Regions from separate parts of the Rhizomicrobium palustre genome, predicted to be linked through region 4. Evidence: riboswitches for the same ligand, from Rfam matches in the RefSeq annotation. Region 4 holds a riboswitch; each other region holds the start of a gene.
The links. A riboswitch is a leader RNA that binds a small molecule or an ion and turns the genes downstream of it on or off. The one in region 4 is predicted to bind cobalamin.

Region 1 (3,392 bases), 2.2 Mb from region 4:
GGGTACAGCGGCAGGCCGAGATAGGCTTTTTGCGCTTTGCGCCGTTCGGGATAGGCAGAGGCGCGCGCCGTCATTTGCGGCGTCACCTCTTCCAGCCGCGCTTTCACCGCCGCATTGTGAATCTTGGGCGAGGTCTTGCGCTTTGCGGCCGCTTGCGAAGAGGCCTCCAAAGCGTCTGCCACCGCGCCGCGGCCTTCATTCAACGCCCGGCCGAGAATGGAAAGCTCATCCAGCTTCTGCACCGAGAAAGCGAGCCAGCTTTTCAGATCGGGATCGAGCCCGGTTTCCAACTCGAGGTCGATGGGCGAATGGATGAGCGAGCAGGACGGCGCCAGCATCACCTTTTCAGGCTTGCGCTTCGCCAAAACCTTCTCCGCCGTTTCAAGCTTGGCGCAGAGATCGCTGCGCCAGATGTTGCGGCCATCGACAAGGCCGAGCGACAGGGTGAGGTCCTCCGGCGCCTTGGCGAGCACGCTATCGAGCTGATCCAGCGCGCGCACCAGATCAAGATGCAGCCCCGCCACCGGCAGGGCCAGCGCGGTTTCGAGATTATCGCCAAGCCCGCCGAAATAGGTGGTGAGCATCAGCTTCACTTGGGGCACTTCGGCGGCCAGAGTCTGATAGGCAAAGCGCAGCGCTTCTTTGGCGGCGTCGCTTAAATCCTGCACCAGGCAGGGCTCATCGATCTGTACCCAGTCTGCGCCTTCCGCCGCGAGTTGCTTCAAGACCGAGGCGTAAACGGGCAGCAGCGCAGGCAGAAGCCGCAGCGTGTCGAACTTCTCGCCCGCGGGTTTGCCGAGAAGCAGGAAGGTGACCGGGCCGACGAGAACGGGGCGCGTGGCGATGCCCAGCGCCCTGGCTTCACGGAATTCATCCAAAGGCTTCGTCGTGCACTGCTCGAAATCCTGATCCGCCAAAAATTGCGGCACCATGTAGTGGTAATTGGTGTCGAACCACTTCGTCATTTCCTGCGCATGCAGGTCGCAGCCGGAGCGCCCGCGTGTGCCACGCGCCATGGCGAAATAGGTGTCGAGCGCCACCGGGCCTTTCGGCATCAGATAGTGCTCTGGCACAGCGCCCACCATCACACTGGTGTCGAGAACATGATCATAGAGTGAGAAATCATTGCTCGGGATGACATCGATCCCGGCGGATTTTTGCCGCTCCCAAGCCCCAGCGCGCAGCGCTTTGGCGCGAGTTTGCAGGACTTCCGCGCTGATCTGGCCTGACCAGAATTCTTCCAGCGCTTTTTTCAGTTCGCGGCGTGTCCCGATACGCGGGAAGCCGAGATTGGAGACAAGAATGGACATGGATACGCCTCGTTGAAGCGCCGCAAACGCGCGTGTTGCGCGGCGGCAGGTAAATCCAGTCCCGGAGGAGATTGAAAAGAACGCGTGCGAAATTGACCGGCAATCCTGCCAGCTCGCATGCGCCTCACCGGAGCACCCCGCCCGTGGACGTTCTTTCGCCGGGGCAGGTCTCCTGGCTCACGGGTCAGCGCGGGGGCCGGTCTTCCCAACGCTAAACCTGCGTCAGTGACATCATCGGCACCCACTCGCCGCTTACAGTTGCGGGGGCAGCTTCGGCATTGCCTCTCGGCGCACCGAATTCCCTCTTAGCTTCCGCCGGTCGTCTGACGGAAGAACCTCGACACGGACATTAAGAGGAAGAGGGGCAAGCCTGTCAACAAGCATATAAAGAAATCTTTATATCTTCATATGCGGTGTGCGGCGGGCAAAAAAACGGCGCCACCGTTTCGGGTAGCGCCGGAAGTCATCGTGAAAAGAAAAATCAGTTCAGCGTCAGCACCGTGACCGAGGCGGGCGCGAGCGTGATCGAAAGTGTGCCGTCCGTGACCGTGGCGGAGACCGCTTTCGGTTTTACCGTTTCGGGTGCGGTGAAGCTGTTCACGCTGTCGAGCTTGGGTGCGGAAAGAACCTCACCCTTTGCCGTGCCCAACGCGCCGGGCAGTTTCACGCTGAAGCTTGCAGGCGATTTGGCATCGATATTGGTCAGCGCGATGACGATCTTGCCGTCCTTGGTCTTGGCGGCGACCGCATCGACCTTCGGCAAGGTGATATCGCCGAATTTATAGGTGCCCGCATCGAAGCTCACCGGCAGGAAGGTGGAATCCTGGAAGGGCACATACATCTTGAAGAGATGATAGGTGGGTGTCAGCACCATCTTATTGCCTTCGGTCAGGATCATCGCCTGCAGCACATTCACCATCTGGGCGATGTTGGTCATGCGGATGCGGTCGGCATGGCGGAAGAAGATGTTGAGATTGAGCGCGGCCAGAACGGCGTCACGCTGCGAGTTCTGCTGCTGCAGGAAGGCGGGATTGGAGCCCGGCGTCGGCGCCAGCCACGCGCCCCATTCATCCACCGTCAGCGAGATCTTCTTTTCGGGATCGAACTTGTCCATCGCCGCCGCCTGTTTGGCGACCAGCGGCTCCATATGCAGCGTGTCCTTCAGCATGAAGGCGTATTCGTCTTCGCCAAAGCCGGTCGAGGGATGCGAGGGCGGCCAAGCGCCCCAGGTATAGGAATGCAGCGACATGCCGTTGATGTCGAACGACCAGCCATGGCGCTTCTTCCAGGTCTCCATTACCGCATCGGTCCATACCGTGTCATCGCCGCCCGGGCCTACCGCCACTTTCTGGGTCGGCACGGCGGTGTTGTAGTTGTTGACGAAGCGGGCATAGAGCTTCATCTGCTGGACGTAATCTTCCGGCGTCATAAGGCCGCCGCAGTCCCAGCTCTCATTGCCGATGCCGATATAGTGGACCGCATAGGGTTCGGGATGGCCATTGGCGGCGCGTTCCTTGCCGAGCGTCGCGGTGGTGGGGGCGGTCATATATTCCACCCAATCGGCGGCCTCCTTCACCGTGCCTGAGCCGACATTCAGCGAGATATAAGCCTCGGCGCCGATCAGCTTGGCGAAGGTCATGAATTCGTCGGTGCCAAAGGTGTTGGGCTCGGGCGCATTGCCCCAGGCCGCGTTCACGCGTGCGACGCGCTTTTTGCCGACGCCATCGCGCCAGTGATATTGGTCGGCGTAGCAGCCGCCCGGCCAGCGCACCACCGGCACATGCAAGGCTTTCAAGGCGCCAACCACGTCGTTGCGGATGCCGCCCGTATTGGGAATTTTGGAGGTCTTGCCGACCCAGATGCCATCATAGATCTGCGTCCCTAGATGTTCGGCGAATTGACCGAAGATGTGCCGGTCGATTTTGGCCCCTGGCTTGGCCGTATCCACCGAGACTGTGATCGTGCCCTCGGCCAAGGCCGGAATACTCACTAAAGATAAGGCCATGACCCAAGGAGCCAAGCGGCGCATATGTCCCTCCAATGTATTTGTATGAGAAATACATAGCGCGCCTTAAGCGTCCC
Region 2 (3,392 bases), 1.2 Mb from region 4:
GGTTGTTCGCCTGAAGCGCCAGTAAAGCGGACGGCAGTAAAGCAGCCACGTGTATCGTTTTGCGGTTGCAACCCCAGCCGCAAACCACGACTCTCGCCGGGTACGATCCGGCGGGAGATATTTTATGCAAGCGCTTCTCATCATCGACGTGCAGAACGCAATGTTCAGCGGTGAGAACGGCGCGGGCCCGCTCAACGGGTGGGCCGTCGTCGCACGCATCAAAAACCTCATCGCTAATGCCCGCGCCGCCCAAGTGCCGGTGTTCTATATCCAGCATGATGGCGGGACCGGCGACGAGTTCGACAAGCACGGGCCGGGCTTTGCCTTTGTTTCCGATATCGCACCTGAACCGGGCGACAGCGTGACGGTGAAAAAGCGCAATAGCGGCTTCTACGACACCGACCTCGATCAAAAGCTGAAAGCGGCGGGGGTCGATTCGCTGGTCATCTGCGGGATGCAGACCGAATACTGCGTCGATGCCACCGTGCGCAGCGCCTTCGATCGGCATTACCGCGTCACCGTGGTGGCCGACGCGCACACCACCTTCGACAGCCAGATCCTGCCCGCCGCGACCATCATCGCCCACACGCAGCATATCTGGAACGGCCGCTTCGCGCGGCTGAAGCTTGCCGCGGATGTGAGTTTCGGGGCTTAAAGCTGGATCGGCGTAACATCTGAATCGTCATGGCCGGGTCGGAGCCCGGCCATGACGAAAAATAAAAGCGGGCGCATGAGCCTCTATTGCTTCACATAGACGCAAAACTTGTTGCCGGTGGGATCGCGCATATAAGCGCCATAAAATTCCTTGCCTTCGGGCGGACGAAAGCCGGGCGCGCCTTCATCGCTACCGCCATTCGCCATCGCGGCGGCATAAGCTTCATCAACCTCGGCTTTGCTCTTGGCCTTGAAGGCCAGCATCAGCCCATTGGCGGGAACAGCCGCTTTGCCGTCATAGGGCGAGCAGAGATAGAGGTAATGGCTATCTTCCCCTTTGGGCCCATAGCCTATCCAGCCGCCGTCGGCGAATTTGCGTTCTTCCCCAATGGCACCAAGCACGGCGTCGTAGAATTTGCCGGAGGCTTCCACATCTCGCGCGCCGATCGTCACATAGCCCAGCATGCGTCCCTTCCTCCCTCTGCCGTCAGTCACAGGCACAGAGAGGCTAGGACCAAAACGGGACAGCGGCTGCCCGTTTTTGGCAGGGCGGGCATGCGGCCAACGCCGGACACGCATCGTTTGGGTGCGAGTGCTTGATTCCACACTCAAGAATCGGCGTGACGCTTTGTCCGGCAAGTGTGAAATTTTTCGTCCGGGTCAAAATGCGCACCCACCACTTCTTGACGTTTCAGCAGGGGCGCATACACCATGTCGTTCTGCGTTACGGTTCTCTAAGGAAGTTTTCCAAAGAGTGAAAAGGGAAGCAGGTGTAACGCCTGCGCTGCCCCCGCAACTGTAAGCGGCCCTGTGCTCAGCGTTTTTGGGGACGGGATCTTGCCGAGAAAGCCACTGGCGATGCGCCGGGAAGGCTCGGTGGGAGCGCCGCGAGCCAGGAGACCGGCCGTAACCTGAACGTATGTCGAGTCCCCGGGCGGGGTGCACCAGCGGGCCCAAGCCGGCGCGAATTTGCGCGCCGCGAAGGCACGTGGCGTCTCCGCTCCCATGAAAGATCAGGTTATGCCGGCCCGTACACCTCGCCATGTCGTCAAGCGCAGCGGCGAAATCGTAGTTTTCGACGCGGCCAAGATCCGCTCCGCCATTGAGCGCGCGGGTAAAGCCAGCGGCGAATTCGAAGGAAACGAGGCCGATCTTCTCGCCATTCAGGCGGTGAAGGTGCTCTCGCACCGCTTTGCCGAATCAGCCCCGCATATCGAGCAGGTTCAGGACGTGGTCGAGCAGGTCTTGATCAGCGCCAACCATTTCGCCACCGCCCGCGCCTTTATCGTCTATCGCGAGAAGCGCGCCCGCCTGCGCACCGACAAGCAGACCGTGGTCAATGTCGAGACCTCGATCAACGAATACCTCAACCGCGCCGACTGGCGCGTGAACGCCAATGCCAATCAGGGCTATTCGCTGGGTGGGCTGATCCTCAACGTCTCCGGCAAGATGACCGCCAATTACTGGCTCTCCCACGTCTATCCGCCGGAAGCCGGACGCGCCCATCGTGAAGGCGATATCCATATCCACGATCTCGACATGCTGGCGGGCTATTGCGCCGGCTGGTCGCTGCGCACGCTTCTGACCGAAGGGCTCAATGGCGTGCCGGGCAAGGTGGAAGCCGCCCCGCCGAAGCATATGTCGAGCGCGATCGGCCAGATCGTGAACTTCCTCGGCACACTGCAGAATGAATGGGCAGGCGCGCAGGCGTTTTCCTCTTTCGACACCTATATGGCGCCCTACATCCGCAAGGATGACATGAGCTATGACGAGGTGCGCCAATGCATTCAGGAGCTGATCTATAACCTCAACGTGCCCTCACGCTGGGGCACACAGACGCCCTTCACCAACCTCACCTTCGATTGGACCTGCCCGGAAGATCTCGCCGACCAGGTGCCGATCATCGGCGGCGAGGAAATGGATTTCACCTATGGTGAATTGCAGACCGAAATGGACGCGATCAATCGCGCCTATATGGAAGTGATGACGGCGGGCGATGCCAAAGGCCGGGTCTTCACCTTCCCCATTCCGACCTACAACATCACCCCGGATTTTCCCTGGGAAAGCGAGAACGCCCAACGTCTGTTCGAAATGACGGCGAAATACGGCCTTCCCTATTTCCAGAACTTCATCAATTCCGAGCTGAAGCCGAACATGGTGCGTTCCATGTGCTGCCGCTTGCAGCTCGACCTCACCGAGCTTTTAAAGCGCGGCAACGGGCTTTTCGGATCGGCCGAACAGACCGGCTCGGTCGGTGTCGTGACGGTGAATTGTGCCCGCCTCGGCTTTGTGCATAAGGGCGATAAGCAAGCGCTCTTTGCCGCCCTCGACAATCTTCTCGACATCGGCCGCACCACACTCGAGATCAAGCGCAAGGTCATCCAGCAGCATATGGATAACGGCCTTTTCCCCTATACCAAGCGTTATCTCGGCACATTGCGCAATCACTTCTCCACGCTTGGCGTCAACGGCATCAACGAGATGATCCGTAACTTCACGAACGATGCCGAAGACATCACCACGATGCAGGGCAATGCCTTCGCGCTGGAATTTTTGGATCATGTGCGCGCCAAGATCGTCGCCTTCCAGGAAGAGACCGGCCATCTCTACAATCTGGAAGCCACGCCAGCGGAAGGCACCACCTATCGCTTCGCCCGCGAAGACAAGAAGCGCTTTCCGGACATACTGCAGGCCGGTTCCGCCGATCAGCCCTATTATACGAATTCCAGCCAGTTGCC
Region 3 (3,392 bases), 2.4 Mb from region 4:
CAGTTCCGGCTTCAGCTGGGTCACCGGGTTGGAGTAGGGCGAATAGAGCTGATACAGCGCCGGGGCCTTGAAGCCGTCGCCGATATTGGCGCGCAGCGTGGTGCCTTCCGCCAGTTGATAGGCGACATTGGCCTTGTAAGAGGTGTGATCGCCGAACTGGCTATTATGGCTGTAGCGGGTGCCGACCGTAACCGTCAGGTTCGAGAGCGGAGAAACCTGAAGCTGGCCATAGACGCCATCGACGCGCACCGCACCGCCGATCGCTGCCGCATCATACTGGCCCTTCTGGGCGAAGCTGGTGCGTTCATGCTCATAGCCGAAGGTAACGACATCGGTCTGGTTCAGCTTATAGCCGCCCTGATATTCGATGCTGGTGGTGCCGCCTTTGCCGTAGAAATCCTGCACGGTGTCAAAGGTCTTGCGGTCGCTGTCGCTGCGGCTGATGGACAGACGATTGGTGAAACGACCGTTCAAGAAATCGCCATTCACGCCGCCATAGAGCGCCAGAAGTTCATTGGTGCCGTATTGATGCGTATCGGCAAGGGTGTAGTTCGGCGGCGGGAAGCCATCGAAGCTGTCACGCGCACGGGTGTAATAGACGCGCGCGTCAACGCTCACTTCCTCAGTCGCGTGCCAGCGCAGATTGCCGGTGGCGCCGAAGTGATGATAGCCGTCCGCTTCCGAATTGCCATTGCGGCTGTCGGCAGCCGAGACGCTGTTGGTAGTGTAGAAATTCGCTGCCGCGCCGAAATCAAGCGTGGAATAGCTGCCCCTGGCCGCGGCGTTCACATGCACGGTGTCGAGCGAACCGGCTTCCGCCGTCAGCGTCGCCTTGTTTTCTCCGCCACGCGCGGTGACGAGGCTGATGACGCCGCCGATGGCATCGCTGCCATACAGCGTCGATTGCGGGCCGCGCAGCACTTCCACGCGCTCAAGACCATTGGCGAGCACGTCACCCATCAAGGCCTGGCCGGTCGGGGCAGAGGGATCATTGATGCGCACGCCATCCACGAGCACCACGGACTGGCCGACTTCGGCGCCACGCAGCAGGACCGAGGTGGTCTGGCCGACACCGCCATTGCGGATCACGGTCACGCCCGGCGCGGTCGCCAGAGCGTCCGACAGAATGACGGTTTGACGGGCTTCAAGATCGGATGCGCTGATCACCGAAATGCTGGCGCCGGTGACGGCGGCAGGCTCGGGCGTGCGTGTGGCACTGACGACGATGGTTTCAGCGCCCGCAGCCGAGGCAAGGCTCATCACAGCAGCGGATGATAAAAGTAGTTTACGCATGACGTTCTCCTGGTTTGCGCCAAGAGCCGGCACGCGGGATATCCCGCATGAACTCCAAAGATGGATCATACTTCCCGCGACGACTCCAATACTGTCGTCGCGACGGTTTCCCCCGCAGTTTTCGGCGCACCCCGGCCGGAAACAGGACGACAGCATCAGGCAGGTCTCCTGGCTTTCCGGGTCTTCGTCCGCTTCCGCCTTCCCGGGATATCCCAGTGGCGTTTGGAAGCGTTCTCGCCGGGCACAGTTGCGGGGGCAGCCGCTTTCGCGTTCCCTAAACCTGACACCTGGGGCACTGCTAGACCGCTTTTGGCCCTGGGGTCAACCGCCGGACGTAGACGTCCGAAAATGGCCAGACGAGGCGTGTCTTTTGCGCCATGATGGCCGCCATGGATATGCCACCTTTCGACATCTGCTACCGGGCCTTGGCGAGCCGCGATGCGCGCTTCGACGGACGTTTGTTTGTGGCGATTACGTCTACCGGCATCTACTGCCGCCCGATCTGCCCGGCCCGCACCGCAAAGCCAGAGAATTGCCGCTTCTTTCCGAGTGCTGCTGCCGCTCAAGAAGCAGGCTTTCGTCCCTGCCTGCGCTGTCGCCCGGAAATCTCGCCCGATGCTGCTGCCTGGCGCGGGACCTCCAATACCGTATCGCGCGCGCTTGCGCTGATCGCCGAAGGTCATTTGGATAGTGAGGCGAATATCGCAGAACTCGCCGACAGGCTTGGTGTTGGCGAACGCCAATTGCGCCGTTTGTTCGAGAAACATCTCGGCGCCTCACCGGTGGTCGTGGCGCAGACACGCCGTATCCTTTTCGCCAAGCAGCTTATTCAAGACACTGCTCTATCAATGAGCGAAATCGCGGAAGCCTCAGGCTTCGGCTCTGTCCGGCGTTTCAATGATGCGTTCCGCAAACTCTATGGCAAAAGCCCAAGCGAGCTTAGGGCGCGCAAAGCCGCGATAGGTGCGATCACCGTCAAGCTCGGCTATCGCGCGCCTTATGATTGGGATCAGATGATCGCGTTTTTGGGCGGGCGTGCGGTAGATGGTGTCGAGATCGCCGAGCCCTCGCGCTACGCCCGCACCATCTCGCTTCATGGGCATATGGGTGCCATCGAGGTGCGGCCAGGGAAGGGGCATCTTGTTGCAGCTATCCGCTTCGCCGAGCCGCGCCACTTGCTCGCGATTGTTGGGCGGTTGCGGCGCCTCTTCGATCTTGATGCGGATGTTGCCGCTATCGGCGCGCATCTTTCGGCGGATGCCCATCTCGCGCCGCTGATCGCCAAACGGCCGGGTTTGCGCACGCCGGGCACTTGGGACGCGTTCGAACTTGCCGTGCGCGCCATTCTTGGTCAGCAGGTGAGCGTGGCTGCGGCGCGCAAACTGGCCTGCAAGCTGGTGGCGCTGACCTCTCCCATACTGACGCCCGACATCACAGGCGACGAGCGGCTGAAGGCGATCTTTCCAGACGCCGTGCGCCTCGCCGCGGCCGATCTTTCCAGCTTCGGCATGCCCAACGCCCGAAAGAAGGCATTATCCGCATTGGCCGATGCGGCGAACGCCGATCCGCGTCTTCTGGATGTGCACGGCGCCTTCGAAACCGTCATCGCGCGGCTCACGCAGTTGCCGGGCTTCGGTCCGTGGACGGCGCAGTACTGGGCCCTACGCGCGCTGCGCGACAGCGATGCCTTTCCCGCCGCGGACCTCGCGCTTCTCAGGGCGATGGAGGAAGGTGGTGCGCGGCCAGCGCCCTCCGCCCTATTAGCGCGGGCGGAGAATTGGCGGCCCTGGCGGGCCTATGCCGCCCAGCATCTTTGGGCTCAGGATGCAGACCGTGCTTTATCATGACGCCTTCGACACGCCTTTAGGCCCATCCCACCTCGTTTGCGATCAAGAGGGGCGCTTGCTTCTCTTTGGTTGGTATGAGGGCGCGCGCTGGCAAAAAGCCTTTTCCGGCGGCGACATCATGGACCAACCCAACCCCTTCGGCCTGCGCGATGCCTTCACGGCCTATTTCGCCGGAGAGGTGACGCGGCTCGACAGGCTCGCCATCGGGGTGCGCGGCACCGATTTTCAGATGGAGGTTTGGCAAGCCCTGCG
Region 4 (3,392 bases):
GGAGGCTGCGACATTTGTGATTTTTATGGGACTTATATCCGGCGATAAGCGCCATGCGACTCGGCACGGACGATCTGGAACACCCGTGCCAGGGTAGCGTCGGCCAGCGCCTCTGCCGGCGGGCCTTCCGTGTCGAGGCGGCCGCCGGACATCACCAGCACCCGGTCGCAATGGCTGCCCGCCAGGGCCAGATCGTGCAAGGTCAGGATCACCGCCGTGCCCCGCGCCGCCTCTTCCCGCAGCAGATCCATCAGACGGAGCTGGTGGGAGGGATCAAGATAGGCGGCAGGCTCATCGGCGATCAGGATATCGGCCCCGGTCGCCAGCGCGCGGGCGAAGAGCACGCGGGCGCGCTCGCCAGCCGAAAGCTGGTCCATGCGGCGGGCGACGAATTCGGCGGCGTCGGCACGGGCCAGTGCATGGGCAACAGCCAGCTCGTCAGAGGCAGCCGATCGCTGGAATGGCGCGCGATGCGGCAGGCGGCCGAGCATCACCACCTCGCTCGCCAGCATGGGCCAGCGCGCATCCCCGCCTTGCGGCAGATAGGCCATATGGCGGGCCAGAGCTGTGCGATCCCAATCGGCGAGCGGACGACCGAGGATACGGATATTGCCGCGCGTGAGTTTCTGAAAGCCCAGCACAGAGCGCAGCAGCGTCGTCTTGCCCGCGCCATTAGGGCCGACAATGCCGGTCACCTCGCCCGCATTGATGGCCACCGAAACAGCGGAGACTGCATTGCGGCCCGCAAAGGCGACCGAGACGTTTTCAAGCTCAAGGGCGCTCATACGTCTCTCCTAAGCTTCAGGATCAGCCAGAGGAAGAAAGGCGCGCCAAACATAGCCGTGACGACGCCGAGAAGGAGCTGCCCATCGGGCGCGATCAGGCGCAAGGCGACATCCGCCCCTGCCACAAGTGCGGCGCCACCAAGCGCGGATGGCAGAATGAGGCGGGAGGGCTGGTGGCCATAGAAGGGGCGCAAAAGATGGGGCACGACGAGGCCAACAAAGCTTACCGCGCCCGCCACCGCCGTGGCCGCGCCCGTCGCCAGCGCCACACCAATTACCACCCGGCCCCGGATCGAGCTCACACGCACGCCAAGGCTCTCAGCGGTTTCCTCACCTAGCGTGAGGGCATCAAGGCCGCGCCCCGTCGAGACCAGAAGCGCGAGCCCAAGGGCCGCGAGCGGCACGGCATAAGCGAGATCGTGAAGGGTGCGGTCTTTCAAGGAGCCCAGCATCCACAGCACCATCTCGCTCATGGCGTAGGGATTGGCGGACATGGAGAGCGCAAGCGCGGTGAGCGCGGTGGCGAAACTGGAAATCGCGACACCGGCCAAAACCAACGCCACCGGCCCTGCTCCGCTTTTGGAGAGTGCGAAAAGCAGACCTGCGGAGACCAGCGCCCCCAGGATCGCAAACAGCGGTAAGGCTAAGGGATGAGTGGCGACAAGGCCGAAATAGAGCGCCACCACAGCGCCGAGTCCAGCGGTGGAGGTGACGCCTGTGACGCCAGGCTCTGCCAGAGGATTGGCAAAGAGGCCCTGCAGCGCGGCGCCGCTCGCCCCCAACGCCGCGCCGACCACTAGCGCGAGGGCCGCGCGCGGCAGACGGATTTCCTGCGCCACGATGCCAGCCGTGCCATGACCATCGATGAGGCCTTGCAACAGCGCCATGGGGGAAAGGCCGGTCGGGCCCAACAAGAAAGACCACGCCCCGAAGAGAAGCGCGGTCAAAAGCAGAAGCAGCGTGAGGCGGGCGTCTCTGCTGACGCTTTTGCCTCGCACCGAGGAAATCACTGTCGCGTCCATCGCGGCCTTTCTGTCGCCGCGGCCGTGAAAACGGCTATCCCCCGGCACACCCCGGCCGGATGATGGACGACACGCGCCGGCAGGTTTCCTGGCTTTGCGGCTCGATATGCGGGGCCTTCCCAGTCAAAGACCAGTGGCCGACCGCGCGAGGCGCCGCTGACAGTTGCGGGGGCAGCCACGGGATTTCCACCCGCGTTCCCTTTCCGGTGCGCTGGGGTCGAATCTAAGCCATCACGGCTCAGCCGCCAACCCCAGGGCTAGTCCCTAGAGGTGCGCGCCCGCTTGGCGAGGCCGAGAAGTGGGGCGGCGCTCTGAACCGACCAGGGGCCGGGGCACATCAAGGGTGTGAGGGTGAGGAATTCCATATGGGTCCGCCCCTCCAGCGCCTTAAACGCCGGGTGGTGCAGGACGGCATAGGCCCGGGCGGAGCCGCTTTTCTCCTCCCCCCCCAGGATGAGAAGCTCGGGCGCGGTGGCTATCACCGCCTCGACCGGCAGTTGCCCGGCCCGGGTCAAGGCATTGGGCGGGGCGGCATTAACGATCCCGGCAAGGCGCAGAACCTCGTCGGTCACCCCCTGCACCTGGGCATAGCCTTGCGGCTCGTAAAGAATGGCCGAGACTGGGGGATGGGGCGCGGCTGCCTTAGCCCGCGCCACCCTCACATCCATTTCTGCCACCAGCGCCTTGGCCTTTCCGGGGGCGCCGAGTTCATCGCCCAGCATCAGGGTGATCTGACGGATTTCGGTAAGGCTGTTGGCCCAAGGCACGTCCAGGATCTGCACCCCGAGCCGCTGCAAATTCTGATGCAGGCGCGGATTGGTCCCCGCATACATCACGACGAGATCAGGGTTTTTCGCCATCACCGTTTCAGTGGAGGGGCGGATGACCGGCAGGCCAAGGGCCGCATCGGCGATGGTTGAGACGACCGGGTGGCGGTCCACCGCTTCATAGGAGAGCGCGGCAATGCGCTCCTTCGGCAAAAGCCGGAAGACATACTCGTCGGTGCAGAGGAAGGTGGAGACCACGCGCTGGGGCGCCGCCTCGGCATTACAAGTGAGGAAGCTCGTAAAAAAACAGGCAAGAACGGCAATGGTCCTATGATGGCTACGCATATTGTCGTTTCCTGATCCCGTTCCTACATCCTGGCGATCCAGAGGGGATAGCACATGAAATCGAAGATTGCCGCACTCGCGTTCTTAACCGCGACCAGCATGGCCGCGCTTGCCGCGGGCGCACCAGATGAAATCTTGAAGGCCAATAAAACAGCCATGGGTGGCGTGGCCTGGGATAGCAAAGCCACGCTGAAAACCGAAGCCAGTTATGACGGTCAGGGCTTGAAGGGCATCACCCACAGCCTTTCCGATCTGAAGGACGGGCGCACCATTAGCGATTTCGATCTTGGCCCCTTCAAAGGCGCCGAAGGCTTTGACGGAACCGCACCATGGGAGCGCGATAGCTCGGGAGACATTTCCGAGAAAAAAGGTGGCGACGCGCTGGTAGTGGCGGTGAACGATGCCTATCGCACTTCCAACAAATGGTGGCTTGCCGATCATGGCGGCGCCAGCATCGAAGGCAAAGGCGAAAT

Region 1: it holds a riboswitch for cobalamin, as region 4 does, so the genes downstream of both, metE (5-methyltetrahydropteroyltriglutamate--homocysteine S-methyltransferase) here and FHS83_RS00950 (FecCD family ABC transporter permease) in region 4, are expected to answer to the same signal.
Region 2: it holds a riboswitch for cobalamin, as region 4 does, so the genes downstream of both, FHS83_RS06450 (ribonucleoside triphosphate reductase) here and FHS83_RS00950 (FecCD family ABC transporter permease) in region 4, are expected to answer to the same signal.
Region 3: it holds a riboswitch for cobalamin, as region 4 does, so the genes downstream of both, FHS83_RS11715 (TonB-dependent receptor plug domain-containing protein) here and FHS83_RS00950 (FecCD family ABC transporter permease) in region 4, are expected to answer to the same signal.

What each region holds. Positions count from the first base shown of each region.
Region 1 is NZ_JAASRM010000001.1:2,408,070-2,411,461, forward strand. Features, by position in the region: gene metE (5-methyltetrahydropteroyltriglutamate--homocysteine S-methyltransferase) at 1-1,310, opposite strand, end outside; cobalamin riboswitch at 1,456-1,665, opposite strand; gene FHS83_RS10835 (alpha-N-arabinofuranosidase) at 1,792-3,339, opposite strand.
Region 2 is NZ_JAASRM010000001.1:1,424,541-1,427,932, forward strand. Features, by position in the region: gene irrA (iron response transcriptional regulator IrrA) at 1-25, shown strand, start outside; gene FHS83_RS06440 (cysteine hydrolase family protein) at 125-655, shown strand; gene FHS83_RS06445 (VOC family protein) at 739-1,119, opposite strand; cobalamin riboswitch at 1,365-1,577, shown strand; gene FHS83_RS06450 (ribonucleoside triphosphate reductase) at 1,675-3,392, shown strand, end outside.
Region 3 is NZ_JAASRM010000001.1:2,625,162-2,628,553, forward strand. Features, by position in the region: gene FHS83_RS11715 (TonB-dependent receptor plug domain-containing protein) at 1-1,293, opposite strand, end outside; cobalamin riboswitch at 1,435-1,592, opposite strand; gene FHS83_RS11720 (DNA-3-methyladenine glycosylase 2 family protein) at 1,683-3,140, shown strand; gene FHS83_RS19665 (methylated-DNA--[protein]-cysteine S-methyltransferase) at 3,118-3,392, shown strand, end outside.
Region 4 is NZ_JAASRM010000001.1:228,959-232,350, forward strand. Features, by position in the region: gene FHS83_RS00945 (ABC transporter ATP-binding protein) at 33-785, opposite strand; gene FHS83_RS00950 (FecCD family ABC transporter permease) at 782-1,807, opposite strand; cobalamin riboswitch at 1,869-2,055, opposite strand; gene FHS83_RS00955 (ABC transporter substrate-binding protein) at 2,065-2,919, opposite strand; gene FHS83_RS00960 (aspartyl protease family protein) at 2,974-3,392, shown strand, end outside.